Regions from separate parts of the Allobosea sp. F3-2 genome, predicted to be linked through region 2. Evidence: predicted binding sites of a transcription regulator. Region 2 holds the regulator's gene; each other region holds the start of a gene.

Region 1 (7,527 bases), 1.3 Mb from region 2:
ATCAGGGCACCAAGGCCAAGGCCGATGCGCTGACGGTCGCGCTGAAGCGCGTGGGAGCCGAGCAGACCCGACGGGCCGAGAAACTGCGTGCGCCGAGCCAGCGCAGCCTCGCCCGCAAGGCGCTCGCCCTGAAGCAGCGCGAGCGTGCGCTGGAACGCCCGAAGAGCCGTACCGCCGGCAAGGGTATGCGGCCGGTCGAAAATCCGAAGGCGGCGAAGTCCGGTGCGCTCAAGGATGCCGGTGCGCGCCCCGCGATGATGCGCGCGAAGATTGCGCGCCAATAGCGGCGGATCGGTCAGCAGGTTCCGACAACGCCGCTGCAGAAGGCCCGGAAAGCTCAGAGGCTGTTTTGGAAACCCGCAGCCCTCTCCTGAGGAGCCGCGCAGCGGCGTCTCGAAGGATGCCCCAGAGGGTTCCGAAGCCTCCTTAAACATCCTTCGAGACGCCATTCCTCACGGAATGGCTCCTCAGGATGAGGGTTTGGAGTGCTCAGCGCTTGCAGGGCTTGTTCATGAAGGAGCCGCAGTCATAGGGCTGCGAAAGCTGCTCGCGGATCGAATAGTCCTTGCCCTCGAAGTGGTTGACGATGTCGTCGATACGCCAGCCGCCGTCCTCCCGCACCATCTGGAACTGGACGGTCACGGGCTTGCCGAAGCTGCGGAAATTGGCCAGCACGGTCGCCTTGCCGGCCGCAACCGGGATCGTGTCGAAGCTCAGCTTCTTCACCTCGCCGTCCTGGCCGTTGAGGAAGGGATCGGCGCCGATCTGGCCCATATCGCCGCTTTCGTCCTGATAGAGATCGTCGCGGGCGAAGAGCGCAGCCAGGCTCTTGCTCATCAGCCGGTCGCGATGCGGCGGGCGCCAGGCCGGCGGCGGGGCCTTGCCCTTGTCTGCGAGCGTCTTGATCGTGATGGCGTAGCCTTCTTCCACCGGCCCGCGCGGGACGTCGTCGCGGGCGCGGGCCGAGATGGCCAGGACTGCGAACAGGCCCGTCAGGGCGAGCGCCAGCGCGAAATTCCGCACGATCTGCTTCACGCCTCGTCCTCGTCGTTTCCGAACAAGCCGAACTGCGCCGTCTCGCGCGAAGGCTCGGGCATGCCGAGATGACGGAAGGCGTGCGGCGTCAGCAGGCGTCCGCGCGGCGTGCGCTGGATGAAGCCCTGCTGCAGCAGGAAGGGCTCGATGATCTCCTCGATCGCGTCACGCGGCTCCGAGAGCGAGGCCGCGATGGTCTCGATCCCGACCGGCCCGCCGCCGAAATTGATGGCGACGGTGGTGAGATAGCGCCGGTCCATCTGGTCGAGGCCGATGGCGTCGACGTCGAGCAGGGAGAGCGCCTTGTCGGCGACCTTGCGGGTGACGATCGGGTCACCGTCGACGATGGCGAAATCGCGCACACGGCGCAGCAGACGCCCGGCGATGCGAGGGGTACCGCGCGAGCGCTTGGCGATCTCGTTGGCGCCGTCGTCGGACATCGGCACGCCGAGCACGCGGGCGCCGCGGGCGACGATGCCCTGCAACTCCTCGACCGTGTAGAACTGCAGGCGGATCGGGATGCCGAAACGGTCGCGCAGGGGCGTGGTCAGGAGGCCGGCGCGGGTGGTGGCGCCGACCAGGGTGAACTTCGGCAGGTCGATCTTGACCGAGCGCGCCGCGGGGCCTTCGCCGATGATGAGGTCGAGCTGGTAGTCCTCCATCGCCGGGTAGAGGATTTCCTCGACCGCCGGGTTGAGGCGGTGGATCTCGTCGATAAAGAGCACGTCGCGCTCTTCGAGATTGGTGAGCTGGGCTGCGAGATCGCCGGCCTTGGCGATGACGGGGCCGGAGGTCGAGCGGAAATTGACACCGAGTTCGCGCGCCACGATCTGCGCCAGCGTCGTCTTGCCGAGGCCGGGCGGGCCGACGAAGAGGACATGGTCGAGCGCGTCGCCGCGGGTGCGGGCAGCGTTGATGAAGACCTGGAGATTGGCGCGCGCCGCCGCCTGGCCGGTGAAATCGGCGAGCGAGAGCGGACGCAGCGAGGCCTCGCTGTCGTCGTCGCGGCGTTCGGCCGTCATCAATCCGGAACGCTTGGGCTCGCTCACAGCGCGATCTCCAGTTCGAGGGCGTCGTGGATCGGAATGTCCCGGTATCCTGTCTTGATGATGGTCGGCACGACCGAGCGATAGGCGTCGATCGCCTCGAGATAAAGCCCGGAGAGGCGGAAGCCGCGGCGCTGGTAGAAGGTCAGGCCCGGCATGTTGTCGTTGGTCAGCATGGCCTTGAGCCTCTTGGCGCCGGCTGCTTTCGCGGTCGCGATGACAGCATCGAGCATCTGGATCGCCACGCCTTCGCCGGGGCGCAGCGAATGGAGCGCGCAGAGATAGGCGGTGTCATCCTTGACCGTCCAGCTTGCGAGGGCGGCCGTTGCGCCAGATGGTTCGAACAGGCCGAGCGCGTCGATCTCGGCGACGTCATAGACATGCAGGTCGATCATCATGCTGTGCGAGCCCCAGCTCGCCAGCATGATGCGGCAGAGTTCGGTCTTGTCGGTGACGACGCGCAATTCCAGCTCGTCGGGCGGTGCGCTCACTTCGCCAGTTCCTTCAGGCCCAGCTTGATGAGCTGGGCCGTGCCGGCGCCGTCGCCGGCGGCCTTGGCGGCGGCCGCGACGGCAGCCACGGCCTGGGCCTGAGGATAACCCAGATTGGCAAGTGCCGAGACGGCGTCGGCGATGGGTTGCGGCAGCTTCCTGTCCTCCAGCGCGCCGGAGAGCTGGACGACGCCGGGATCGATATGGCCGAAGGCCGGAGCCTTGTCCTTGAGTTCGGCGCAGAGCCGCTGCGCCAGCTTGGGGCCGACGCCGGGCGCGCGGGCGATCGCCGCCTTGTCGTTGGTGGCGATAGCCGTCGCGAGCGCGCCCGGGTCGAGCGTCGAGAGGATGGCGAGCGCGACCTTGGCGCCGACGCCCTGCACCACCTGCATCAGCCGGAACCAGTCGCGCTCGACATCGGACATGAAGCCGTAGAGGCGGATCGCATCCTCGCGGACATGGGTCTCGATCGAGAGCGCTGCCGCCTCGCCGGTCTTGGGCAGGCGCTGCAGCGTGCGTGCGGAGCACTGCACGACATAGCCGACGCCCTGCACGTCGATAATGACGTGGTCCTCGCCATAGGAATCGATCAGGCCCTTGAGCTTGCCGATCATCGTGTCTTTCCCCCGGCCGCCACTCTCAACCCGCCGCGCGCATCTGCGCGACCAGCGCCTTCATGCCGCGATGCTGGGCATGGCAGATCGCGACGGCGAGCGCGTCCGCCGCGTCGGCCGAGCTGGTCTCGGCCTTGGGCAGCAGTACGCGGATCATCGCCTGCACCTGCTTCTTGTCGGCGTGCCCGACGCCGACCACGGTCTTCTTGACGAGGTTGGCGGCATATTCGGCGACACTCAGGCCCGCGAGCGAGGGCACGACCAGCGCGATGCCGCGCGCCTGGCCGAGCTTCAGCGCCGATTGCGGATCGCGGTTGATGAAGGTCTCTTCCACCGCGGCCTCGTGCGGGCGATGCGTGGCGATGATCTTGTGCAGCCCCTCGTGCAGCTGCCGCAGGCGCTCGCCAAGGGCGAGATTGCCGTCGCTCTCGACGCAGCCGCAGGCGACGAAGGAGAGCTTGCTGCCTTCCGAGACGACGATGCCCCAGCCGGTCTTCCGGAGGCCGGGGTCGATGCCGATGATGCGAATCGCGGGTGCCATGACGCGCTCAAGCTAGCGGATGTTTCGGATTTGTCCCGCTCGGAACTTGAGCAGGGATGAATTCCCCTCATCGATCGCATCAAAAAGGAAAGTTGTTCTTGCCGGAGCGCGGCGGGCATGGTTCGCCGGATCAGACTTGCTCATGCCGACGCCATGCCCTTCAGCCTCTCCTCCTTCATGCCCGGACTCACCTTCGACGGCATCGCCGTGCTGCTGGCGGCAACGCTGCTCGGCGGACTGGTGCGCGGCTTCACCGGTTTCGGTTTCGCAATGGTGTTCATGCCGCTGGCTTCGGTGGTGCTCGGGCCAGTGGCGGCGCTGGGGCTGATCTGGTTCATCGACCTGCCTTTCGCCCTGCCGATCGCGGCGCGCAGCGCCAAGCGGGCCGAGTGGAGCGAGATCTTGCCGCTGCTGCTGACCGCGACGCTGGCCCTGCCGGCCGGCATCTGGCTGCTCACCTGGCTCGACCGCGAGACGATGCGCTGGCTCTTGGCCACGCTGGTGCTGATCGCGGTCGGGCTAATGGCCTCGGGCTGGCGCTATCACGGGCGCCCGACGATCTCGCTCTCGCTTGGGGTCGGCGCGCTGTCGGGGCTGTTCAACGGCATGGCCTCGATTGGCGGCATGCCGCTCGCGGTGTTCTGGCTTGGTGCGCAGCGCAACGACCGGCACAAGACGCGGGCCAATATGCAAGCCTTCTTCGGCGTCTCGACGCTGATCAGCGGCACGGTCCTGTGGTGGAAGGGCATCCTCAGCTTCGGCGCGCTGCTGATGGCGGTGCCGCTCTTCGCGGTCTACGGCATCGGACTCTGGGCGGGTACGCACGGCTTCCGCCTCGCCTCGGAGCAGAGCTTCCGGCGCGGCGCCTATCTGGTGATCTTCCTGAGCGCGCTGATCAGCCTGCCATTGTGGGATGCGGTGATCGGGCGGTGACAATCATGCGTCATGCTCGGGCTTGACCCGAGCATCTCGTTGTAGGGAGGCTCGAGAGCCTCATTCGGCAGGAGATTCTCGGGTCTGCGCTTCGCTTCGCCCGAGAATGACGCGCCCTGAAATCAGGCGCTGAGCTTCGCCATGATGTCGTCGGCGATCTCGAAATTGGCGAAGACGTTCTGGACGTCGTCGTCGTTGTCGAGCGCTTCCATCAACCGCATCATCGAGGCGGCTTTTTCCTCGTCGAGCGGGGCCGTCGTCGTCGGCCGCCAGACCGGCTTGGCCGAGGCGGGCGCGCCGAGCGCAGCTTCGAGCGCCTTGGAGACCTCGTTCAGGGCGTCGAAGGCGCAGGTGATGACATGGCCGTTCTCGTCGGAGACGACGTCGTCGGCGCCGGCCTCGATCGCGGCTTCCATCACCTTGTCGGCATCGCCAGCCTCCGGCGGATAGCTGACCTCGCCGACGCGGTTGAACATGAAGGAGACGGAGTTGCTCTCGCCCAGCGCGCCGCCGGCCTTGGTGAAGTAGGAGCGGACGGCGGAAGCGGTGCGGTTGCGGTTGTCGGTCAGGGCCTCGACGATGACGGCGGCGCCGCCCGGGCCGTAGCCCTCGTAGCGGACCTCATCGTAGTTGTCGCCTTCGCCACCGGCCGCCTTGTTGATGGCGCGCTGGATATTGTCCTTCGGCATGTTCTCGGCGCGGGCGGCGAGCACGGCCATGCGCAGGCGCGGGTTCATGTTGATGTCGGGCATGCCCATCTTGGCTGCCACAGTGATTTCGCGGGCCAGTTTCGAGAACAGCTTGGAGCGCACCGCATCCTGCTTGCCCTTGCGGTGCATGATGTTCTTGAACTGTGAATGGCCGGCCATGGGAGCTCGTTACCTTCGAAGGTTGCGGCAGAAAAATGCTGGAAGCCCGGCCTTATAGGCGCCGCCTCCTGCTCCGTGCAAGACAGGAGAGGGAGCGATGCCGTCAGGAAACCCAGGCGGTCGGCAGGGCCTCGCTGAGATGCGGGCCGATCCGCACGGCCCAGACCGCCTTCGCCAGCCCGGTGGCGTCGTCGATGTCGACTGCGACGCCGGAGAGCGTGCCCTCGCCGGTGGCCGGCTCCAGCCGCGCGCCCGGCACCTTCTGCAGGAAGCGGCGCACCGGCTCGTCCTTCTGCATGCCGAGCACGGAATCATAGTCGCCGCACATGCCGGCATCGGATTGATAGGCCGTGCCGGCCGGCAGGATGCGGGTGTCGGAAGTCGGCGCGTGCGTGTGGGTGCCGACGACGAGGCTGGCGCGGCCGTCAAGAAAATAGGCCATCGCCTGTTTCTCGCTCGTCGCCTCGGCATGGATGTCGACGATGACGGCATCGGCGACTTCGCCGAGTGGGCAGGCGGCGAGCTCACGCTCCACCGCGGCGAAGGGGTCGTCGAGCGGGTCCATGAAGAGCCGTCCCATGACGTTGACGACGAGAACGCGGGCGCCGTTGCGGGCCTCGATGACGGTAGCGCCACGGCCGGGCGTGCCCGGCGGGTAGTTCGCCGGGCGGATCAGCCGGTCCTGCCTGGTGATGAAGACAAGCGCCTCGCGCTGGTCCCAGGAATGATTGCCGAGCGTGATGACGTCCGCGCCGGCGGCGAGGACCTCGTCGCAAATCGCCTCGGTGATGCCAAAGCCACCGGCGGAGTTCTCGCCGTTGATGACGACGCAGTCGAGCTTCCAGGCTTCGCGCAGGGCCGGCAGGCGCTCCTGAACCGCAATCCGGCCGGGGCGGCCGACGATGTCACCGAGGAAGAGAAAACGCATGAGGCCATCCGGACGCAGTGAAACATCTTCACTCGCGCGAAGACGCGCGGGAATCAACCGCAGCGGATGGTTTCGCGTTCGGTGACAATCCAGTCGAGGCGCCGGTCGTGCGGCTCGTGCGGCACGGCCTCGATCTCCTGTGCGGCATAGCCGATGCCGATGCTGATGGTCGGCCCGAGCTCCGCCAGCGCACGGTCGTAATAGCCCTTGCCGTAGCCGATGCGGTAGCCGCGCCGGTCGAAGGCTGCGAGCGGCACGATCAGGATGGCAGGCTTCACCTCGGGCTCGGAGGGAGCCGGGACGAGCGTTCCGAAGCCGCCGGGCACGATCGGCTCGTAGGGCGCCCAGCGGCGGAAGATCATGCGCTTGTCGACGATTGCCGGGAGGCAGAGCGGCAACCCGCGCTCATGCAGGGCTTCGAGGATCGGGCGTGGATCGGCCTCCGAGCGCATCGGCCAATAGGCGGAGACCGGGCCGGCGCTGTCCCAGACGGGCAGCGCGAGGACACGGTCAGTAATTTCCGGATCCCATTCGAGCCGGCTGTCGAGATCCAGCGCGTCGCGGCGTGCCAGCGCGGCGTCACGAAGAGCGGCCTTGCGTGGGGAAGGGGAGGCCGGGGGTATGAAAGACGTATCGGGACGCGTGGTCGTCATGGTCAGGCTGCGGAGCCACCTCGGCCGTGGAGTTTTGAATCCCGGGACACCTACTAAAGTAGGTGGGCGCCGTGTGTCCGGTTCCGATGGATCCGGTCAGGGACAGCTCCCTAGGGAGTCGTATGGGCCCGGGGAATGCTGTCTCTCACGCACCAGGCAGCCCCGCTTCGCCAATGTAGGCAAGCCGCCGGCAAAGCGCCAGAGGCGATTTGCCGGCACGCAGCCAAATCTGCGGGGGCGCCATGAAAGTGTTCATATTTTGGCCGTGGTGAGCAGGTGATATAGGAAAGCGCGACATGTTCGGAAAACCGGTTTCATCGATGCTTTCTTCGATCCTTGCCCGTCATCTCTCCCGTCCGGGACTGACTGCGCTTGCCCTGGCCGCGGCGCTTTGCGGTGGTGCCGTGCCAGGTTCGG
Region 2 (7,527 bases):
AGAAGGTGGCTCGGCGAAGCCGAGACGGATGAGGGGTCGCACTGCCTTAGCCGTCAGCGCTGCAAACAGCTCCGCGCAAAACTTGACCACCCCGCCCTCGAACGTGCATGACCTGTGGCCATATTCACAGGTCCGGCCATGCGCGTTCTGTTGATCGACAACTACGACAGCTTCACCTGGAACCTGGTCCACCTGATCGGTGGCCTGGGGGCCGAGGTCGATGTCTGGCGCAACGACGCGCTGTCGGTCGAAGAAGCGCTGGGCGGCGAGCATGATGCGATCGTGCTCTCGCCCGGCCCCTGCACGCCGAACGAAGCCGGCATCTGTCTCGACGTGGTCCGGCAAGGCGCCGGCCGCAAGCCGATCTTCGGCGTCTGCCTCGGCCTGCAGGCGATGGGGCAGGCCTTCGGCGGCGAAGTTGTCCGCGCGCCCGTGCCGATGCACGGCAAGGTCTCGCCGATCCGGCACAGGGCGCGCGGCCTGTTCCGCGGCATCAACGGGCCGCTGCAGGCGACGCGCTATCACTCGCTCGTCGTCGACCGCGAATCCTGCCCGACCGTCTTCGACATCGAGGCCGAGACCGATGACGGCCTGATCATGGCGCTTTCGCATCGGGAGCTGCAGGTCCACGGCGTCCAGTTCCATCCGGAGAGCATCGCCTCCGAGCATGGCGCGACGATCCTGCGGAATTTCCTCGATCTCGCCCAGCGCTGGCGCAGCGAGCACGAAGCCGCCGCCCTGACCCCATCAGCCTGAATTCCGCAGAGTTTCCATGGACGACTTCAAACCCTTCATCGCCAAGGTCGCGACCGGAGCGACGCTCTCGCGCGAGGAGGCGCGGGACGCCTTCGACACGATCCTCTCCGGCGAGGTCACCAACGCGCAATCCGCCGCCTTCCTGATGGCGCTGCGCGTGCGCGGCGAGACAATCGACGAGATCGCCGGCGCCGTCGGCGCGATGCGCGGCAAGATGCTGCCCGTGAAGGCCCCGGCCGAGGCGATCGACATCGTCGGCACCGGCGGCGATTCCTCCGGCTCCTACAATGTCTCGACGCTGGCCTCGATCATCACGGCCGCCTGCGGCGTGCCCGTCGCCAAGCACGGCAACCGCGCCGCCTCCTCGCGCTCCGGCGCGGCCGACGTGCTGACCGCGCTCGGCGTCAAGGTCGGCCTCGATTCGGCGGGCACGGAACGCTGCATCGCTGAGGCCGGCGTCGGCTTCATGTTCGCGCCGACGCATCACGCCTCGATGCGCCATGTCGCGCCGGTGCGCACCGAGCTCGGCACACGCACGATCTTCAACCTGCTCGGTCCGCTGTCGAATCCGGCCGGCGTCAAGCGCCAGCTCATCGGCGCCTTTTCCGAGACTTGGCTGGAGCCGATGGTCAAGGTGCTGGCCTCGCTCGGCTCGACCCGCGTCTGGGCCGTGCACGGCTCCGACGGGCTCGACGAGATCACCACGACCGGGCCGACCCGCGTCGTCTCGCTGGAGAACGGCAAGGTCGAGAGCTTCACGATTAGCCCCGGCGATGTCGGCCTCGAGCCGGCCAAGCCGGAGGAGCTGCGCGGCGGCACGCCCGAGCAGAACGCGGCCGCGCTGAATGCCGTGCTCGCCGGCGAGAGGACCGGCTTCCGCGACATCGCCGCCTTCAATGCCGCGGCAGCGCTGCTGGTCGCCGGCAAGGCCGCGAGCCTGAAGGACGGCTTCGCCCAGGCGACGGCCGCCCTCGATTCCGGCAAGGCGAAGGCGACGCTCGACGCCCTCATCAAAGCCTCGAACGCGTGAGGACGGCATGACCGACATCCTCGCCAAAATCGAAGCCTACAAGCGCCAGGAGATCGCGGCCGCCAAGGCCGTCATCCCGCCGGCCGAGATCGAGCGTCGCGCCCGTGCTGCCGGCAAGCCACGCGGCTTCGCCGATGCCCTCGCCGCCAAGCTCGCGGAGGGCAAGCCGGCCCTGATCGCCGAGATCAAGAAGGCGAGCCCATCCAAGGGGCTGATCCGCGCCGATTTCGATCCGCCCTCGCTCGCCCGCGCCTATGCCGCCGGCGGCGCAGCCTGCCTCTCCGTGCTGACCGATGCGCCCTCCTTCCAGGGCCGACCGGAATTCCTGACTGAGGCGCGCGAGGCTTCCGGCCTGCCGGCGCTGCGCAAGGATTTCCTCTACGAGCCTTATCAGGTCTACGAGGCGCGCAGCTGGGGCGCCGACTGCATCCTGATCATCATGGCCGGCGTCGACGACGACACCGCCAGGGCGTTGAACGAGACCGCGCACGCGCTCGGCATGGACGTGCTCGTCGAGGTGCATGACGATGCCGAGCTCGACCGGGCGCTCAAGCTCGAAAGCCGGCTGCTCGGCATCAACAACCGCGACCTGCGCAGCTTCCATGTCGACCTCGCGGTGACCGAACGGCTCGCGCCGCGCGTCCCGTCGGACCGCATCGTCATCGGCGAGAGCGGCATCTTCGCCCATGCCGACATCGCCCGCCTCAACAAGGCCGGCGTCAACAGCTTCCTCGTCGGCGAGAGCCTGATGCGGCAGGCAGACGTTGCGGCCGCAACGCGGACCCTGCTGACAGGCACCGCGCAAGAGAACGCGGCGTGAGCCGGCTCAGCCATCTCGACGCCCAAGGCCAGGCGCATATGGTCGATGTCGGCGACAAGGCCGAGACGACCCGCGTCGCCATCGCCGAAGGCCAGGTCGTGATGGCGCCGGAGACGGTCAGGATCGTGCGCGACGGCAACGCCAAGAAGGGCGACGTGCTCGGCACGGCGCGCCTCGCCGGCATCATGGCCGCCAAGCGCACGCACGAGCTGATCCCGCTCTGCCACCCGCTGCTGCTCAGCAAGATCGGGGTCGATCTGGAGATCGACGAGGCCTTGCCGGGCGTGCGCGTGCGTGCCGAGGTCAAGATGAAGGGCCAGACCGGCGTCGAGATGGAAGCGCTCACCGCTGTCTCCGTCGCCTGCCTCACCGTCTACGACATGGTCAAGGCGGTCGATCGGGCGATGCGGATCGAGAACATCCGGCTGCTGCACAAATCCGGCGGCCAGTCCGGCGATTATGAGGCGAAGGCTCCGCAACGAGGAAGTCGAGCATGATGTCATCCGAAAACCGGTTTCCACTTTTCGGCACCGTGCTCTGATGGCGCTCACCCCGGTCCCCGTCGCGCGCAAGGCGCTGCTCGACAGCATTCCGGGGCCGACCGGGGCCGAAAGCCTGCCGCTCGCGCAATGCGCCTGGCGGGTGCTCGCGGGTGACCTGAAGGCTCTTCGGACCCAGCCGCCCTTCGCCAATTCCGCCATGGACGGCTATGCCGTGCGCGGTGATGACATGGCCGAAGGCGTCTCGCTCGCCGTGATCGGCGAATCCGCTGCCGGCCGGGCCTTCGAGGGGATTGTCGGCCCCGGTGAAGCCGTACGGATCTTCACCGGCGCGCCGATGCCGGAAGGTGCCGACACCATCCTGATCCAGGAGGATGCCGATGGCGTCGGTAGTCCGACGATCCGCGTGCGCGTGCCGCCGGCCCAGGGGAAGTTCCTGCGGGCAGCCGGGCTGGATTTCCACGAAGGCGACGCCCTGTTGCCGGCCGGGCGCGTGCTCGACAGCGCGGCCCTCGGCCTCGCCGCCGCGATGGGCCATCCCTCGCTGCCGGTTCGGCGCAAGCCGCGCGTCGCGATCCTTGCCACCGGCGACGAGCTGGTGGCGCCGGGGGAGCCGGTGGGGCGGGACCAGATCGTCGCCTCGAACTCCTTCTCGCTTGCCGCGCTGGTCGAGAAGGCCGGCGGCGCCGTTCTCGATCTCGGCATCGCCCGCGACGATCATGCCGACCTCGCCGCCAGGATCGGCCAGGCGCGGGCCGCCGATGCCGATGTCCTCATCACGCTCGGAGGTGCCTCGGTCGGCGCCCATGACCTTGTACAAGAGGCGCTGACGCGGGCCGGGATGTCGCTCGGCTTCTGGAAGATCGCGATGCGGCCGGGCAAACCGATGATGACCGGCCGGCTCGGTCGGATGGTCGTGGTCGGCCTGCCCGGCAACCCGGTCTCCTCGATCGTCTGCGGCCATCTCTTCGTCCTGCCGCTGATCGAGGCGCTGCTCGGCATGGCCGAGGCCGACCGCGACCGCAGCATCCCAGCCCGTCTCGGCCGCGACATGCCAGGAAATGACGAGCGCGAGGACTATCTGCGCTCCACTTTGGAGCTGACCCCGGATGGCTGGATGGCGACGCCCTTCGACCGGCAGGATTCCTCGATGCTCGGCACGTTGGCGCGGGCGCAGGCGCTGACAATCCGGCCAGCCCATGCCGCGCCGGCAAAAAAAGGCGACGGCTGCCGCATCCTGCCGCTGCGGTAGCCTGGACCGTCTTTTCCGCAAGCGCACCGTCATTCCGGGCTTGTCCCGGAATCCATCATAGAGCGCCAGGCTTTTACGATGGATTCCGGAACGGCGCTGCTAACGCGGGTTGTCCGGAATGTCCGAAGTGTTTTCTTATCGGTGAAATGCCCGCGCATTCCGCGACGGCATCGCTGCTTGCGGAACACAAGTGGAACGCGTATGGTGTTCCTGCTTTGTTTCGAATCCAGCCTTCGAGGGGCCCGCGGGGATCATGCTGACACGCAAGCAACACGAACTCCTGCGCTTCATCCAGGAACGCTTGCGCGAGAGCGGTGTGCCACCCTCCTTCGACGAGATGAAGGATGCGCTCGATCTGCGCTCCAAATCCGGCATTCACCGGCTGATCATGGCGCTGGAGGAGCGCGGCTTCATCCGCCGCCTGCCCAACCGGGCGCGTGCGCTCGAGATCATCAAGATGCCTGACGGGCTCGGTGCCCCGCAGCAGCGGCCAAGGTTCAATCCCGCGGTCGTCCAGGGCGGCCTCGGCGCGCAGCCCAGTCTCGCCAAGCCCCGCCCTGCCGCCGATGAGGACAGCCGCTCCTCCATCGCGATCCCGGTGATGGGCCGCATCGCCGCCGGCACGCCGATCTCGGCGATCCAGAACCGCAGCCACACCGTCTCGCTACCGCCCGACATGCTCGGCTCCGGCGAGCATTACGCGCTGGAAGTGCGTGGAGACTCGATGGTCGAAGCCGGCATCCTCGACGGCGACACTGTCATCATCCGCAAGCAGGACTCGGCCAATACCGGCGACATCGTCGTGGCGCTGATTGACGATGAGGAAGCGACGCTGAAGCGGCTGCGCAAGCGCGGCTCCTCGATCGCGCTCGAAGCCGCCAACCCCGCCTATGAGACGCGCGTGCTCGGGCCTGACCGGGTCAAGATCCAGGGCCGCCTCGTCAATCTGATGCGGCGCTATTAGACCGCCGTAAGATCGGAGGAATCGTCATTGCGAGGAGGCGCAGCCGACGAAGCAATCCAGGAGGACTGGGCTGAACGTCTCACCCAGTCCTCCTGGATTGCTTCGTCGCTTTGCTCCTCGCAATGACGGCCCGCGATGTGCCTCGCCTGAAGAGCGCCTTATAAGGAATCCGGGTCGCTGTTCGCGAAGCCGGCTTGCAACGCCGGCGTCGATGGCGGTGACGGCTGTGCGGGAGGCGATGCTTTAGGGCGGCTCCAGGGGCGCTCTGCCGAGGCCCGTTCGGAGATGTGGCTGCTCCAGCCGGCACCGGCTCGATAGAGCGACGTCGCGCCATCGCGCGAGAGCGCCATCCGGTCGACCAGCCGGGCCTTGCAGGTCCCGTTCCAGGGAATCGCCGTGACGACGAGATCGGCGCGACGGCAATCCTCGATGATCGCCAGCCGCTCGCGCGCGTAGGAAACCGTGCGCCCGTCGGCGATTTTCGCGACGCAGCCGAGCGCATCACAGGCGATGCCGGCGCGCAGGGTCGGATCGTCCGGCGAACGTCTGTCGCCATCGGCTGCAAGCCATTGCTGCAGCACGAAACGGCTAGGCTTGCCCGCAATCGCGAGGCGGCCATCTGAGCCCCGCACCGCCAGTCCCGAACCGTCGCGTTCGACGAAAATTTCCGGCCGTTCCGGCTTGCCGGCGATGGCGACGCCGAGCATGAGAGGAAACGCCGCCAGCCAGCGCCAGGCTGTGGTCCAGAGCGTCAGCCACAGCAGCGCCAGCACGAAGCAGACCAGCACCACCGGGCCGAAGGCCGCGATCATCACGGTGGAATGGTCGATGGTCGCGACCCAATGCGCCACCTTGAGCACGACATCGGAAGCCAGCCCCATCAGCGCCCATGCCGGCCAGTCCAGCCCGAAGGGATAGGCCAGCACGCCAAAGACGGCCGCCGGCATGACGAAGAGCGAGACGAAGGGCAGAGCCATCGCATTGCCGAGCAGGCCGAAGGGGTTGAAAGTCTGGAAGTGATAGGCACCGAAGGGCGCTGTCGCAGCCGTCGCCAGCAAGGTGGTGACGAGGATGCCGAGCGCCGCCGTCCAGACCGGCCCCAACGGCCACGGCAGCACCGGAGGCGGCTGAGCACGTTTGCGGCCCTCCCAGCGTTCGGCGAAGGCGATCAATGCTGCAACCGCTCCGAAGGACATCTGGAAGCTCGGCCCGAGCAGCGCATCCGGCTCGCGCAGCAGCACGATCATCGCGGCAAGCGCGAGATTGCGCATGCTCAGCGCGGCACGATCGACGAGGATCGCGCCGAGCATCACCAGCGTCATGATCAGCGAGCGCTCCGTCGCGACATCGCTGCCCGAGAAGATGCAGTAGGCGGTCGCGCCGATCATCGCCGCGACCGCCGCGATCTTCTTGATCGGCCAGCGCAGCGCGGCTGTCTGGGAGAGCGCCAGCAGGGCGCGCGCCAGCCAGAAGATCGTCCCGGCAGCGAGCACCATATGCAGGCCGGAGATCGAAACGATGTGGTAGATGCCGGCGGCGCGCAGGTCGTTGTTCGTCGCCTCGGTGATCAGCCCCCGCTTTCCCGTGACGAGGGCGGCGGCGACCGCCCCACCCTGCCCGCCCCCCACCTCGGCGATACGCTGGGTCAAGGCATTGCGGGCCTGGTCGATGGCGACATCGACGGCAAGGCGCGTCGGTATCGGATAAGGCGGCGGCGCCAGGGCGATCTTGCCCGCGATGCTGCCGACAGCGCCGATGCCCCGAAAGAAGGCATCGCGACCGAAATCATAGCCGCCCGCCCGTGCCGGCCCCGGCGGGGGCAGCAGCCGCGCCGTCGCGACGACATGATCTCCCGGCGCCACGGAACCGGCACGGGTATTGACGCGCACGCGCCTCGGACGCTCGGCTGCCGGAATCCCGGCGAAATCCGTTACCAGCAGCACGATGCGGGCGCCGTTGTCGCGTGCCTCCACGCTCTCGACGAAGCCCGTCAGCTTGCCGATTCGCGGTCGCTCCAGCATCGGCGCCGCGATATCCGCGGTACGCCAGACACCGGCCGCGAAGCCGGCGAAGGCAGCGGCCGCCGCCAGGCTGGCCATCGCGGCCAAACGGCGAGTCCGCAGGATATAGGCGAACACCACGCTCATGCCGAAACCGGCGAGCGGCGCCCACAAAGCCGGCTCACGGTCGGCCGCGAAATAAAGC
Region 3 (7,527 bases), 330 kb from region 2:
TCAATCTGAGCGGTGCGCTCGGACGCATCTGCCGGGCTTTCGGCAGGGCTCTTGTTCGAGAGCGTACCCACCGTGTCATCGCCGACCTGTCCGAGACCCAGCTCCGCGATGCCGGAATCGATCGGTCAAAGGTGTCGGGCGACAAGCCCGTCATCAGCATCGACGCTGGCGTCACGACTTATCTCATGTCGCTCCGGTAACGATTCCCTGCATACCCGTTGCCCAGCAGCAGCAGACGTTCCAGACGTCGGGAATGGGCCGTCTGCGGACCTTGCCGAACCGGCTTCGCGGCCCCACCGCCGTCATTCCGGGGCAGGCCGAAGGCCTGAGCCCGGAACCCATGAACACTGTTCGGGCCAGAAGGGAGCTCCGACCCGACACGGTCATGCCTGCAGCGTCGTGTTCATGGGCTCCGGGCTCGGCCCAGGGGCCAACCCGGAATGCCGGCGGTGGTTCTGGGGGAGCCGTGTCGACAGGCGTTCACGCGCCTGGAGCATCGGACCGAAAAGTGGAATCCGCTTTTCGGGCAAATCCGGTGCTCAAACAAAAGGATAGATCGCCACTTCGCGTCCGGTAGGACGCACGGCGATCTAACGTCCTGACGGGCACTGACAGGGGAGGGCGTAGTCTCGCCGCGCCACATGAGCGATGGTCCCGCTGAAAGGTCGCGAGCCGGGATCAATTCGCCCGGTCCCGCGTTACAGCGCGAACCGCCTGTGCGATCATTCGCGACGGCCTCTGTCATGGTCAACCGGGGGAGCGACGACGATGAAAACCCTTCTTGGAGTCGCAGCGCTCGCATTTGGCCTGGGGCTCGGCGCTCCAGCCATGGCCTGCGAGCTCGACCGCCCGCTGAAGATGGCGGGGCTCGACTATGATTCCGCCGCCTTCCACACCGCCGTCGCCAGCGCGATCGCCGAGCGCGGCTTCGGCTGCAAGGTCGAGCGCGTGCCTGGCGCCATCGCGCCGCTGGTCAACGGCCTGGCGCGCGGCGATGTCGACATCGTCATGGAAATCTGGACGGCCAATCCGGTCGAGGCCTGGGTGAAGGCAGCCGAGGCCGGCAAGGTCGAGCCGCTGGGCACGGCCTTTCCCGATGCGAACGAGGGCTGGTTCGTGCCGCGCTATCTGGTCTCCGGGCCTGATGCCAAGGCGCCCGATCTGAAGTCCGCACAGGATCTCAAGCGCTACAAGAACCTGTTCGCCGATCCGGAGGAGCCGGGGAAGGGGCGCTTCTACAACTGCGTCGCCGGCTGGGTCTGCGAAGGCATCAACACCAAGAAGCTCGCGGTCTACGGGCTCGCCGAGGACTTCACCAATACGCGCGGCGGCTCGGGCGAGGCACTGGTCGCCGCCATCGAAGCCGCGCTCAAGCGCAAGCGCCCGGTGCTGTTCTACTACTGGGGCCCGAGCTGGCTGCTCGGGGCCTATGACCTCGTCAAGCTCGAGGAGCCGCCCTTCGACCCCGCGATCTGGGCCGAACTCAAGGCGAGCGACAACCCCAAGCGCGCCACCGCCTACCCGACGAGCAAGGTGGTCATCGGCGCCAATGTCGACCTCGCCAGGAAGGCGCCGCAGCTCGTGACCTTCTTCAAGAGCTACGGCACGACGAGCGACATGACCTCGAAGATGCTCGCCGAGGCGCGCGAGAAAGGCGTCACGCCCGAGCAGCAGGCCATCGTCTTCTTGAAGTCGCAGCCTGACATCTGGCGCAAATGGTTGCCGGCCGATATCGCCACGAAGGTTGCGTCGAGCCTGTGACGACCGCTTTCGTGCCGGAATTCGGCAAGGCGCTGCAGGGCGCCGTCAACCGCGCGGTCGATGCCGTCGTCACCGGCTATGGCGACAAGCTCGACGGTTTCGGTGCGACGCTGACCGCGCCGGTTCGGCTGGTTGAGATGGCACTCCAGCACATCCCGGTTCCCGCTTTCGTCCTGGCGGTCGCCGCCGGCGCCTGGCTGGCGACACGGCGGATCGGTTTCGCGCTGGCGATGGCGGTCCTGCCGGTGGCGCTGGCCGGGCTCGGCGTCTGGAATGAGGCGATGCAGTCGCTCGCCCTCGTCGCCGTCGCGGTGCTGTTCGTCGTGCTGATCGGGCTGCCGCTTGGCGTTGCGGCGGCGCGGCTGCCGCGTCTCGGCCGGGCGCTCACCCCGCTTTACGATCTGATGCAGACCATCCCGAGCTTCGTCTACCTGATCCCGGTGGCGATGGTGCTCGGGCTCGGGCGCGCGCCGGCCCTCGTCGCGACGCTGATCTATGCGCTGCCGCCCTTTGCGCGGCTGACGGAGCTTGGCCTGCGCGGCGTCGATCCGGGTTTCATCGAGGCCGCGCGGGCGTTGGGCCTGAAGCCGCGGCAGAGCTTCTGGCTGATCGAGCTGCCGCTCGCCCGGCCGACGATCCTGCAAGGGCTGAACCAGGCGATCATGATGGCGCTGGCCATGGTCGTGGTCGCCTCGATGATCGGCGCCAAGGGGCTCGGCGAAGTCGTGCTGCTCGGCCTGCAGCGGGCCGATCCCGGCCTCGGCTTCGTCGGCGGGCTCGCCATCGTCCTGCTCGCCGTGCTGCTCGACCGAATGGCGCAGGCGACGCTCGGCGCCCGGAAATCGCCCGGCTGAAAGCGGCGGCGATTGGCCGCGACCCGGCTCCGCGCCAGCCGGACATCGTGCGAATCAGCAGGGGAAAACCTCGTATGAGTCACTTGAACAAAACAGGAACATCATTGATAATGCCTTAATCGGCCGATAGGGTTCGGCTCCGGTCGGGCGGCCGGTTTGTGTGAAGTGCGCAGGAAATGGAGCCTGTCATGGCTGGTAGCGTCAACAAGGTCATTCTGGTCGGCAATCTCGGGCGTGACCCCGAAGTGCGCCGCCTCGGCAGCGGCGAGCCTGTCGTCAATCTGCGTATCGCCACCTCCGAGACCTGGCGCGACAAGCAGAGCGGCGAGCGCAAGGAGCGCACCGAGTGGCATTCGGTCGTGATTTTCAACGAGAACCTGGCGAAGGTCGCCGAGCAGTACCTGAAGAAGGGCTCGAAGGTTTACATCGAGGGCCAGCTCCAGACCCGCAAGTGGCAGGATCAGTCCGGCGTCGAGAAATACACCACCGAGATCGTGCTGCAGCGCTTCCGCGGCGAGCTCACCATCCTCGACAGCCGCCAGGGCGGCTCGGATGAGTACAGCGAAGGCGGCGGTGGCGGCGGCTATATGGACGACCGCTCGGGCGGCGGTGGCTCCTTCGGGCGCTCCGGCGCGATGGGCGGCAGCAGCAGTGGCTCGCGGCAGCCGGCCATGTCGGGCGGCGCTGGCGGCGGTCGTTCCTCGTCGAGCCATCTCGACGACGACATCCCGTTCTGAAGGCGGCGCCCGACGGAACTCGGGCTCCCGAACACGCCATTCCCTTTCACTCCGGGAGGCTTGGCGGGAGCCTCCCGCTCGGTAGCAGTTCCTGCGTAGAGCAGGGTGGCTTACTGTCTGCGATGGCGCCAATGCGGCCAACGCCGGCGTTGGCGGCGCTGCCGCGGCGGCGGCTGTCCGTGCTGGCGCTGGCGATTATAGTGCAATTGCGGCCGCTGCTGGCTGAAGACGGCGTCGGCCTTATCCAGCGTGCGTGCGAGCTGTTTCGTGACGGGGCGATCGTCGCCGGGGGGAAGGCTGGCCTCGGCAGTGGCGCCGTTCGGCGCCAGGCCGACGCCGCTCAGAAGGCCGAACAGGAAGAGACGCCTGTCCATCATACTGTTGCGCTCCCTTTTCCGGCAAGGATGCGCCGGCCTGCCGGTCCGGGCGCGCGTTCCGGCCTGCGCGGCCTGCGAGACATCAACGCAGCCCGCTATGAAGCCAGTGAATTCCTGTAGAGCTTCCCGTCCTTCATGATGACGGCAAGGCTCCGATCGGGCTGCTCGATAAGCTTGAGGTCATCAAGCAGGTTTCCGTTGACGACCAGAATGTCCGCCAGCGCTCCCGGCTCGATCACGCCGAGCTTGCCCGGGTAGGGGTTGCGCGGGCCGGACAGGGCCAGAAGCTCGGCATTGCCTGCAGTCGCCATGCGCAGCGCCTCGGCGTTGCTGTACCAGCGGCCGAGATGGGTGAGCATCACATTCTGCCGCGGCGTCAATTCCGGCGAAAACAGCAGGTCCGATCCCCACGCCGTCTTGATGCCGTGCTTCCGGACGAGTTCGTAGGCCCGCGGCGTGTTGCCGAAGACCTGCAGCATCCGCTCGCGGCTCGGCCCCGTCAGCGGCACGGAATCCGCCTCGCTCAGGAAGGGCTGAATACTGAGCCAGATGCCCTTCTGGGCCATCAGGCCGGCCGTTTCCTCATCCATCAGATGGGCATGCTCGATGCAGGCCGCCCCCGCCGCTATGGCGCGCTGGACCGTATGCGGCGCGTAGGCATGGACGGTCACATAGGTGTTCCAGTCGCGGGCGATGGCGGCGGCGGCCCTGAGGTCGCTCTCGCTGAAGGTCGTCATGTCGAGCGGGCTGCGCGGCGAGGAGACGCCCCCGCCGCCCACGACCTTGATCTGCGAGGCGCCCTGCATCAGCTGCTCGCGGACCCGCATACTCAGATCGCCGACGCTGTCGGCGATCGCCGCGCCGCCGATGCTCTCGATCAGGCTGAGGCGCGCAGGATCGCGCGGAATGTCGCTCAGCATGCGCAGGTCGGCATGTCCCCCGGTCGTCGTGATCATCGCCCCGGAGGGAAAGATGCGCGGGCCAGGGATCACCCCCGTGTCGATCGCCTGCTTGAACGAGAAGACCGGTCCGCCAACGTCACGGACGCTGGTGAAGCCGCGCAGGAGCGTGCGGTTGGCTTCGGCGGTCGCGGTCGTGAAGATCGATGCCGGATCGCCGGTCATTAGTATCGGCGCGGGAATCGCCGCGAACAGCGTATGCCAATGGGCATCGATCAAGCCCGGCATCAGCATGCGGCCGCCACAATCGATCACCGTCCAGTCTGGCTGGGGCGGGCTGTTGCTGGTGTCGACCGCGGCGATCCGATTGCCCTCGACCAGCACCTGGGCGTTCGACTGCAGGCTGTTGGACTTGCCATCGAACAGCCTGACCTGCCGGAAGAGGGTCCTGGTCGGAGGGGTTGTGCTCTGCGCCAGAGCCGGCGCGGCGGCTGCGCCGGCCAGCAGGGCCGCCCCCGTCAGCAGGCCTCGGCGCGTGAAGGTCTCCAGGCGACGCGAGGCCTGGACGAGCATCGGATTGGAGCAGCCGCAGGCTGCGCCGTGGATCAGGTGCTGATACTTCTTGCCCACGCGGATCATGCTTTTCGTCCTGGGCGGCAGGCTTCTGGCGCGAGGCGCGTCGAGCGCGCCTCGCGGATCGAGCTTGAGAATACCATCATCCGCGGTGTCACGGCCGTCGCATGGCACCGCGCGGAATGATCGGCGACGGTTAGGGGCAGCGCGCCTCGAAGGTGCGGCCGTAGCGGTCGCGATAGATGCAGTTGTTGGGGGTGGTCGCGCGTCCGATCACCGCACCGGTCACGCCACCGACGGCTGCACCGATTGCAGCCCCGCGGCCGCCACCCGCGATGCCACCGATCGCGGCTCCGGTGCCCGCGCCGATGAGCCCGCCGCCCAGCGTCCGCTGGTCGGCCGAGTTGGTGTTGCAGCCTGCAAGAGCCAAACCGATGGCCAATAGAGCAAACTTCCAACGCATCGTTTCCTCCCTCAGAAGCGCCAGATCAGTGGCACGATGAAAACGGCGACGACGAAGAACCAGATCAGGAGCGGCAGCCCGAGCTTCCAGTAATCGCTGAAGGCATAGCCGCCCGGACCCATCACCATCAGATTGGTCGGCGTGGCGATCGGCGTCAGGAAGGCTCCGGCGGCGGCGACGGCGGTGCTCATCAGCACCGGCCGAGGCGAGATGCCCATGGCCGCTGCGGCGGCGACGCCGATCGGAATGACGATGAGCGCCGTCGCAGTGTTGCTGATGAGCTGACCCATGATCGCGGTCAGGACGAACAGTCCCGCGAGCAGCGCCGTCGGTCCGGCACCGCCGACCAGGGTGACGAGGCGGTCGGCCAGCATCTTCGCGGCGCCCGTCTCGATCATCGCGGTCGAGAGCGGCATCATCGCGCCGACCAGGATCACGGTCGTCCAGCTGATCGCGCGGTAGGACTGCTCGACGGTCATGATGCCGCAGAGGATGATCGCGCCGGCAGCGAGCAGGCCCGCCACGGCGGAGGGGACGATGCCCGTCGCCAGCATCAGCACCATCGCGAACAGGATGACGATCGCCTGCTTGGCTCCCGGTCCCATCGGCACGGCCTGGCGCCGGACCAGTTCCGGCGAGCTGACGACGAGCACGTCGGGGTCGTCGAGATGCGTATCGAGCGCCTTCCAGGTGCCCTGCAGCAGCATGGTGTCGCCGGCCTGCAGCACGATACCTGCCGCCTTCGTCGTGCCGACGCTCGGAGCCTCGCCCGCGCCGCGCTGGACCGCCAGGATGATCAGGTCGCCGCTTTCGGTGACCATCCCCGGAAACACGGTCTGGCCGATCAGGCCGGAGCGTGGCGGAATCACCACCTCGGCCAGGCCCGAACGGCGGTTGAACAGGGTTTCCTCGCTGTCGCCGGCCCCTTCCTCGCGGAAGGCGAGATGCATCTTGGCCGCGAAATTGGCCGCGGCCTCGGCATCGCCGCGCAGCAGCAGATGATCGCCCTCCGCGATCGCAGCGCGGCGCAGGGGGCCTGCGGTCGCGCCATCCTGGATCGCCACGAGCTGGAGACCGGGCCATTCATCCAGCGTGATCGCGCTGGAGGGCGCACCGACATAGGGGCAGGTGGCGCGAATCCGCAGTTGGTGGATGCCGCTCGCCAGGCCGTATTGCTCGACCAGCGTCTTGGCGTGACGGCTGAAATCGGCCGGCATCGTCGCGCCGTTGCGCTGGGGCAGCAGGCGCTCGCCGAACAGGATGATGATCGCCATGGTGCCGGCCAGAAGCGGAACGCCGGCCAGCGCGAACTCGAAGAAGCCGAAATCGCCGACACCGGCATCGAGCCCGGCCTCGGAGACCAGCACGTTCACCGGCGTGCCGGTGAGCGCGAGCATGGAACCGGCATGGCCGGCGAAGACCAGCGGCATCAGGAGCTGCGACGAGTTGCGCTTGAGACGAACCGCGATGACGACCACGACCGGCAGCAGCGCGGCGACGGCGCCGTTGAGGCTGATCAGCGCGACCAGAAGCGCGACCAGCACCATCATCAACAGCAGAAGCCGCGTCCGGCTTTCCTCGCCCGCCCCCTTGATCAGGAGCTGGCCCGCCCAGGCGGTGACGCCGGTGACCTCGAGACCGGAGCTGACCACGAAGAGCGAGGCGATGAAGATGACGGCCGGGTCACCCAGGCCGCCCAGAGCCTGCGGCAGGGTCAGCACGCCAGTCGCCCACAGCCCGAGCGCCGTGCCCATCGCGACGAGCACGACGGGCACCTTGTTCGTGACGAACAGGACGACGGCGATGGCGACGATGATGCCGGTATAGGCGATCGGGCTCACGCATCAGCTCCTCTGTGGGGCC
Region 4 (7,527 bases), 540 kb from region 2:
GCACTGTAGCTGGTAGCCGTCATGGGGTTGCACGCCGCGGCAGTATTCGCCGACATCGCGTTCGCAGACCTTGACAGCGGTAGCCTGCGCGATGGCTCGCTTCGCGAGGGACTGGAACGTCTCGGCCGAGGCTGACTTGCACCCCGCCGAAAGCTTCGCCTGGTTGCGATCCAGGCAAGCCTTGATAGCGCCGCCCCCAAGCGAGACCTTCGAGCAATACTTGTCGATGTCCGAGCCGCATGACTTTGCGATCCGGTCGTAGGCTTCGGCGAAGCTGAGCGTCTGGGCAGATGCTCCGAGCGGGATCGCCATGGGAACCAGCAGGCACGCTGCGGCTAGGGCTGTACGTAGACTCACGATCGACGCCTCCGGTTTTGTGCCAATGGTCTCGCCCTTCACTTTTCCATCCGCAGGGACGCGGTAACGGCACGACCACCTGTCTCCGTCTAGCAAAGGCCGAGTGGGATGGCCTGTAACATCCTGTATGCTGGGGTGGTTGAGCGCGTTCAGCGCTGAGGGATACCCGCCTCGAGGGCCGCTTCCGCCGCCGTTCTGTTGGGTACGGGAAAGCCCGCCTTGCGCGCGCCCTGGGCGAGATGGATGGTGTCTTCCGGGCGGTAGTTGCGCTTGGCCGCCTCCTGATCCCAGTTGTCGAAGAATTTTGGACGCATCCGGAGAAACTGATCTCGTGCTTCGGCCGCCTCCGGCTTCATGCCGAGCTGAGCGTAAATAATCGCTGCGACGAAATGGTAGAGTGGAAACTTCTCCAAGCTGACCTGCCGGATGAGGGCTTCGGCGCGTCGGTAGTCGCGTTGCATGTAGGCGTGATGAGCCAGCGACCCGTTGTAGAAATCGGAGTGCCCGGGATTGCGGGCAAGAGCCTGCTCCAGGAGTGCGGTGCCACGCTCCCAGGCACCGGCCTGGCCCAGGCGGCTGCCGAACTCCGCGAGCAGTTCGGTGTCGTTCGGGTTCAATGCAATCGCGCGTTCACCGACCTCGAGCGCCTCGGCCGGCTTCTGGGCAAAAAACAGCGCCATCATCAGGGCCTGGAGCGCTCGCACGTTCTCCGGGTCGAGCCGGATCGCCCGGTGTGCGGCCTCGATGGAACGCTGGATTGCTGTGGGAGAGCCGACCTTCGGATTGAACCCAAATCGGTCCTCGTCGAGGTACAAGATTGACAGCATCGCCCAGGCGGTGGCGTAGCTCGGGTGAGCACCGATCGCTCGTTCGAGGCAGGTCCGGATCGCTGCATGGCTTTCCGCTGAGAGCGCTGTCCGGTACGTGTAGAACTGCACGGTGCAGGCATAGTCACGGAGGTCGTCAGGCGGGCTTGGGGCAGTGCGTCTTTCATCGGCTCGGAAGATGATGCCGTAGGGCTGCGCCACGGCGGTTGCAACTTTCTGCGCGACATCGTCCTGGATGGTGAACAGGTCACGGACCCGCAAATCATCGTCGTAAGTGTGGGACCACAGCACCGCCCCCGTTTGCGCGTCGAGTAGGCGGCCCGTCACGCGCAGGTGGTTTGTCGCGGTCCGGACGCTTCCCTCAAGCACGTATCGGACACCGAGTTCCCGGCGGATACGGGCGGTATCGGCGCCCGGCGGGATGCTCCGCGATGTCTCCCGTCCCAGGACGATCAGCTCCCTGAAGCGGGCAAGCTGGCTCACGATTTCCTCGGTCAACCCGTCGGCATAGACCTTCGCTTCCGGAAGCTCGCCGAGGTTTGCAAACGGCATGACGATGAGGGTAGGCGCCGCCGATGCCGGGATTGCGGACTTCGAGACGTCAGGCAAGGTGTGCCACAGGACCATACCGGCGAGAGCGGCGACGAATACAGCCGTGCCTGTGACGAGCCAGCGTGACCACCGCCACGGAGGCGGCGCGACGACCGGCCTCTCGGCAGGCCTGGCCGGAGTGGAACGGTCTACGACCGGCACGTTACGCCGTTCGAAGCGCGGCACGTATCCGCCTTTCGGGATCGAGATGATGACCGGGTCCGAGAGGCCGACGACGAGGTAATAGCGCTCCAGTGCCCGGCGCAGCCTGCCTGCCTCGATCCGTACGACCGGATCGCTCTGCGCGTCGAAGCTCGGATCGCGCTCAAAAACCTCAATTCCGACCGTATAGGCCTTGATGCGATCCGCGTGACCGGCAAGTGTCTCTTCGACAATATAGCGCAGGAACCTGCGGGCTCGGGCCGGAATGTCGAGTTCGGGGCTCGCGCAGAGCCGTTCGAGTTCGGCACGTACATCATCTGCCGAAGGCTGCGATCCCGGCAGCACCTCACCGACCGCGCTGTCACTGCCGCCAAGCATGGGTCTGCCCCTACCATAACGTCAGAGAGCGCTTTGACCGCAGTACCCTACAGTAAGATACTTCCACAATACTTGATATGGATCAAGGCTGACAGTTGTGCGACCGCGCACTGCGCCGTTTCCCGCACGCACCCGGTCCCATCATGGCACAAACCATTTCGGTCGCCATCGCCCACTTCCCGGACCGAGGGCATGCCATCGAGGGGCTTGCCAGAAGGGACGAAGATTTCCGGGCGCTTTGCTCGGATCTCGCCGAGGCAGACGCGGCGCTGGCGCAATGGCAGCACTCGTCCTCGCCGGTGAAGCAGGCGCGATGTGCCGAGTATCGAGACCTGGTGCGGTATCTCGTGGCCGAACTCGAAGCGATACTAGACCTTAATCGTTAGGAGGCTCTCATGAAGGCCCTTTCCCTGGTTTATGCGCTATCGCTCGGGGCCTTCTGCGGCTTCGCCGCCGTGGCACAGCAGCTTCCTCGTTTCGACATCACGACGAGTTGCAGGACGGCGCAGCCACTGACTCCGGAGGATCGCGATCCGGTTCAAGCCTGCATACGGGACGAGGCGAATGCAGAGCGTCAGCTTCAGGCGATTTGGAGCGGCACAGCCGCGACCCACCGGGAAACCTGCACTGCGAGCGCCCAACTCGTCGGCTCGCCGAGCTACGTCGATCTGCTTGTGTGCCTGCAGATGTACCAAGGCGACACCTCCACCGCACCGCCACAGCGTCGGCGGCAGCCGTGAGCAAGGGCCAACTCGACGGCACCATCTTCATGGTCTGGCTCGTAACGCGTATCGAATGTTTCCGGAACTGACTGATGGTGACGATCTCGCTCATGGACGCACAAGACTGCGTCTGCATCCGAGGCACACCCGCAGCCCTTGTGTCCCTGGCGCGTCGCCTGTCGGCTGTCGCAGCGCTCGCGGCGGCGTCGCTCTCTGGCGCCTGCGCCGCGCGCCCCGAGACAGGGTTCCTCGCCCCGGGTGCTGGGATCGAGGCCGGAGCGGCCGCCCACACGATGCTGGTCGCGACGACGCGCAAGCGGGACGAACCGCCGGGGACATTCTTCGACGGCGAGCGCGCAAGCCCGCTCGATTTCGCCAGGATCGAGGTGTCGGTGCCTGCCAGGCACAAGCCCGGCGAGATCGAGTGGGCCTCGACCGCGCCCGGTGATCCCAAGACCGATTTCGTCGTTCGTCAGGCCGGCTATCTCGAAGGGGAGAAGGCCTTCGTCAGGGCGCTCAATGCCCAGCTTGCGACGCGCCCCCGCGGCAGCCGCAAGGTGTTGCTGTTCATCCACGGCTACAACACGATGTTCGCCGAGGGGCTCTATCGCTTCGCCCAGCTGGTCCACGACGCCAAATCGCCCGCCGTGCCGGTGCTGTTCACCTGGGCGTCGCGCGGCGAGCTGACGCAGTATGTTTACGACACCAACAGCGCGACGACGGCGCGCGACGACCTCGAACGCACCATTCGCCTGATCTTTGCGAGCGACGCCGAGCAGGTGAACATTCTGGCGCATTCGATGGGCAACTGGGTCACGGTCGAGGCGCTGCGGCAGATCAAGATCTCCGGCGATCTGCCGCCGATCGGCAAGCTTGGCAACCTCGTGCTGGCCGCGCCCGATATCGACGTCGATGTGTTCAAGTCGCAAATGCGTCGTTTCGGAAAGCCGAGGAAGCCGTTCTACATCGTCTTATCGAAGGACGATAAGGCGCTGGGCGCGTCGCGCTTCATCGCCGGCGGCCAGGAGCGTCTGGGCGCTGAGAGCCACACGGCCGAACTCGCGGAGCTGGGCGCAGTCGTGATCGATCTGTCGGACGTCAAGGCCACGGATTCGACCAATCACGACAAGTTCGCCCAGCTCGCTGAAATAGCACCTCAATTGGAGAGCACGTTGGCGCATGGCGTCCACCGGCGGCCTGGCACCGGTGCCGCACAGGAAGCGCTGGGCGGCTCACTAGAGGCAATCGTATCAGTCCCCGTTCAGATCCTTGGCCTGCCGATGAAGATCATTGCGCAATGACCGTTCGATTCAGAATCACGCGAGAGCAGTCGAATGCCAAATCACTCGGGACGACCAACTCCGAGCAAGCAAGGGAGACGCCCCATGAAAGCGAAACTGTCGATCCTGTCTGGTTCAGCAATTCTCTCAGGCTTTCTGGTCATGGCTCCGATCCAGCCCGCCGAGGCGGTGGTGTACTGCAAGACGGTTGGCATCCCGAAAGGCTGCATTGCGCGTCCTGTGGCGCCCGTCGCTCGCCGCGCGGTGGTCACGCCCGGCGTGGGCGCCGCCGGCGTTGGCGTGCGTCCCGGCACACCGATGAACAGGGGCGGGCCGGTGAACCGCGCTGGCCGGCGCTGAACATGCGCGCAAGTGCCGCGCGATGGCCAAGATTGCTGTCCGCGACGCTTGCCTGCTTCTGGCCTTCGCCGAAGCTGAACTTCCCGCGAGCCCCGCCCTGCCGCGGAAACGGATAACACGCTCCGCGAGCTCGTCACCTGCCGCAAGCCGATCATGGCCGCCGGCCAGGCCGAGCACTGCCCTCGATAGTGACGTGCCTTCGGTTTCCTGGACCGTTCAGATCTGGAAAATTCAAGTTTAGCAGCACGGGCTGCGGACGGAGTTTTCGGCATGAAGAAGTCGAAGTTCACTTAAGGCGCAGATCGCCTTCATCCTGCGCCAGGCTGAGGAAGGAGCGCCGGTTCCCGAGGTCTGGTGTTCCTATTTTGATCGTCATCGCTCCCGGCAGCTCGGGCATCTCGTCGATTGTCTGCCTAGCCTCGCCATCGACCCGCGCGGGGATACTGCTCGTTCGCCAGCAGCGGCGCAGTGGAGAGGTGCGGATCGGCTTCAGCGGATTCGACCAACGCGTGCAGGACGCAGCCAAAAATCCGCTCTCAGCGCACACGTTTCGCGGCTGATGGGGACTGATCAAGGCCCGTTGGCCCTATTGAAAAGCGCCCGGCCGTAACCGGGCGCTTTTAGTGATTGCGGAACTCATCCTGAAATCGAGGCAACACTATGCCTTCGTTTTCAGAAACTGAGGCCCGACCCAAAGTTTTGTTCCAAAACACCCCCAAATAGGCCCCTTCCGACCCAAAGTTTTGTTCTAAACGGACGCAAAGTTCCGCACTGGGAGTGCTCGCGGGGGGTGTGCCTAAAAGTTGGTGCGGACGTGCTGGAACTCTCTTCTGCGGCGAAGTAGAAGGCGCTTCCAACGCTTGGGGGTGGAAATGTCGAGTCGGGGCTACTTCGTCGGACAGATCATCGATGACCTTGATGCAATCGCGAGCCAAGTGCGTCAACGATGCAAGCTCAATCAGATGGATCTTAATCGAGTTCTTGAAGATTTTTTCAAGGAAATTCTCAATTTAGTCTATGGATACAATCTTCAAAATCTGAATAAGGAAAGAGTGAATACGCCTGGATTAGATTTGGGTGACAAGAGCATTGGTGCAAAAATCGCTTATCAAGTTACCTCACAAGCCGGTTCATCTAAGATTAATGGCACTTTGAGTAAAATATCGCCGATCGATGCGGTCTCTTACGATCGATTCAAGGTTTTGATAATTGGCCAACGGCAGGGAAGTTATTCGCTCGACACCACTTTGACTGCAAAGTATAAATTCAACGAGAACGATGACATCGTGGGCATCACCGAGTTGTGCCGCGACATCATGGACCTTTCGCTTCCGGACCTACAGGCTGTCCACCGTAAGCTCTCCGATGAGCAGCGACGCATCGTGATCGAATTGGAGCCCGAGCTGCCAGACGGTAGTTTCAAGACGAGCATGCTCGACTTCATTGAAGCCAATCCCAACGTTGGACGATCTGACGCATCCGCCTTCGCCTCCCATGAGGATGTTTCCGGGTTGTTTAACGACCGAGAGGAGGCGCAATCAGTACTTGACCGTTTCATTGACGAAATTGCTCGCTTACCAAGAATGACTCGCGAGTTATTTGGGTGGATGGTCGATGAGAGTGAGTTTGACAATAAGGGGATATCACCTAGCCTCCAGATAAACGCGGACTATGTCGCTGCCAAATGCCGTGATGTGCCTAATTATTTAGCCGAAATTAGATTGTTGACCGCGCGCGGATTCATTGATTTCGATCAGGAGGAGCCGCATCGTTCTGGCCTGCGATCCTTCATTGCTCGCCGGTCAGACGCTCCCGAATGGTGATACTGGTCCACCCCTCAACCTGACCGTCGCCAGCCCCCGCTGGCTCCGGGCACAAGATTTCGCGTGAAGGTATCGAACGCATCGCGCAACGCCTTGTCCCGGCCGCACTCGACGTAGACGGACTTGACCTTTTCGAGCCGAGCCATGATGCGCTGGTCGCGTTCCGGCATCCGCGACCGCATCATGTCGAAGTACGCGGCGTCGTCAGTGAATGGATCCGCCGCAGCGAGGCGACCGGGTCTCCCAGTCCGGGTGTCCTGGCTCATGCGTCTTCCTCGTCATCATAGAGATTGATCGACCTACCGGGCAGCGATGCCTTCGGGGAAGATGGATGGGGAGAAGGCGCTGCCTTTGGTTCGGGGGAGACGGCGACGACGAGGGTGCCGATCCCGGAGGTTCCGTCGTCTCCGTTCATCGGTGCGCCCGTCGGCCGCATTCGCGGTTCGGCGGCAAGTCCGCCCCTGACCTCGATCTCGCGAACGAATTTCCGAAACACCTTCGCATCGAGTTCTTCCGAGGGAACGCCAGCCCTGATCCGCAGCTCCTCCGCCTCCTTTCGGATTGCCCGAAAAGCGCCGAGGCGAAACGGCTTCCCCAGCTCATTCTGCTGGCGCTCGAAGTCCCGCAATATCCGGTTCGAACTGAGATGCTGGGCGACGCTGGTGCCCTCGAAGCCCTCGGCCGTGAACGTCAGGTAGTGGCCGTCGCCGGAAAAATGGCACCGATGGTCCTCCCTTACGAGGACGTGGATCGCACCCATATCGTGAGGATCGACAACCGCGGTCAATCGGCCGCGACCGACGAGGCCATGGAGGACGCCCATCTTCGGATGCTTGTAGTCCACGTGGAGGTAGCGGACGCCTGCCGCCGAAATGGCTCTGTCGTGCAACGGAATGCCGAAGGCGATTTGCCGCTGGATATGATCCGGCGGCGGATCGAGATCGTTGGTCGCCTTGTCCCAGGCTTCGTAGGGACGCTGTCCGCCGAGACCGCTGTGCGGGCGATGATGATAGCTGTCGACGATGAA

What was found. Region 2 encodes LexA, which represses DNA repair genes until DNA is damaged. Its sites were predicted from a motif close to TGTTCNNNNTGTGTTCNG; they were not measured.
Region 1: the regulator LexA is predicted to act here: its motif matches at 3,748-3,765, upstream of ruvC (crossover junction endodeoxyribonuclease RuvC).
Region 3: the regulator LexA is predicted to act here: its motif matches at 2,699-2,716, upstream of ssb (single-stranded DNA-binding protein).
Region 4: the regulator LexA is predicted to act here: its motif matches at 5,308-5,325, upstream of FQV39_RS04680 (SMEK domain-containing protein).

Annotation. Positions count from the first base shown of each region.
Region 1 covers NZ_CP042331.1:5,595,385-5,602,911, forward strand. The annotation lists gene FQV39_RS25930 (hypothetical protein) at 1-284, shown strand, start outside; gene FQV39_RS25935 (DUF3828 domain-containing protein) at 490-1,035, opposite strand; gene ruvB (Holliday junction branch migration DNA helicase RuvB) at 1,032-2,057, opposite strand; gene FQV39_RS25945 (GNAT family N-acetyltransferase) at 2,081-2,572, opposite strand; gene ruvA (Holliday junction branch migration protein RuvA) at 2,569-3,186, opposite strand; gene ruvC (crossover junction endodeoxyribonuclease RuvC) at 3,212-3,727, opposite strand; gene FQV39_RS25960 (sulfite exporter TauE/SafE family protein) at 3,845-4,660, shown strand; gene FQV39_RS25965 (YebC/PmpR family DNA-binding transcriptional regulator) at 4,783-5,529, opposite strand; gene FQV39_RS25970 (TIGR00282 family metallophosphoesterase) at 5,633-6,457, opposite strand; gene FQV39_RS25975 (5-formyltetrahydrofolate cyclo-ligase) at 6,511-7,110, opposite strand; RNA gene ssrS (6S RNA) at 7,119-7,276, opposite strand; gene ybgF (tol-pal system protein YbgF) at 7,431-7,527, shown strand, end outside.
Region 2 covers NZ_CP042331.1:487,207-494,733, reverse strand. The annotation lists gene FQV39_RS02395 (anthranilate synthase component II) at 139-756, shown strand; gene trpD (anthranilate phosphoribosyltransferase) at 773-1,786, shown strand; gene trpC (indole-3-glycerol phosphate synthase TrpC) at 1,794-2,606, shown strand; gene moaC (cyclic pyranopterin monophosphate synthase MoaC) at 2,603-3,103, shown strand; gene FQV39_RS02375 (molybdopterin molybdotransferase MoeA) at 3,147-4,358, shown strand; gene lexA (transcriptional repressor LexA) at 4,612-5,322, shown strand; gene FQV39_RS02365 (ComEC/Rec2 family competence protein) at 5,481-7,527, opposite strand, start outside.
Region 3 covers NZ_CP042331.1:814,189-821,715, reverse strand. The annotation lists gene FQV39_RS03930 (YjiS-like domain-containing protein) at 1-200, shown strand, start outside; gene FQV39_RS03925 (ABC transporter substrate-binding protein) at 769-1,761, shown strand; gene FQV39_RS03920 (ABC transporter permease) at 1,758-2,615, shown strand; gene ssb (single-stranded DNA-binding protein) at 2,804-3,352, shown strand; gene FQV39_RS03910 (hypothetical protein) at 3,484-3,849, shown strand; gene FQV39_RS03905 (metal-dependent hydrolase family protein) at 3,825-5,267, opposite strand; gene FQV39_RS03900 (YMGG-like glycine zipper-containing protein) at 5,398-5,664, opposite strand; gene FQV39_RS03895 (SLC13 family permease) at 5,676-7,505, opposite strand.
Region 4 covers NZ_CP042331.1:1,026,404-1,033,930, reverse strand. The annotation lists gene FQV39_RS04710 (cysteine rich repeat-containing protein) at 1-399, opposite strand, end outside; gene FQV39_RS04705 (adenylate cyclase) at 507-2,315, opposite strand; gene FQV39_RS04700 (hypothetical protein) at 2,459-2,701, shown strand; gene FQV39_RS04695 (hypothetical protein) at 2,711-3,055, shown strand; gene FQV39_RS04690 (alpha/beta hydrolase) at 3,130-4,338, shown strand; gene FQV39_RS04685 (hypothetical protein) at 4,423-4,677, shown strand; gene FQV39_RS04680 (SMEK domain-containing protein) at 5,550-6,500, shown strand; gene FQV39_RS04675 (hypothetical protein) at 6,515-6,766, opposite strand; gene FQV39_RS04670 (transposase family protein) at 6,763-7,527, opposite strand, start outside.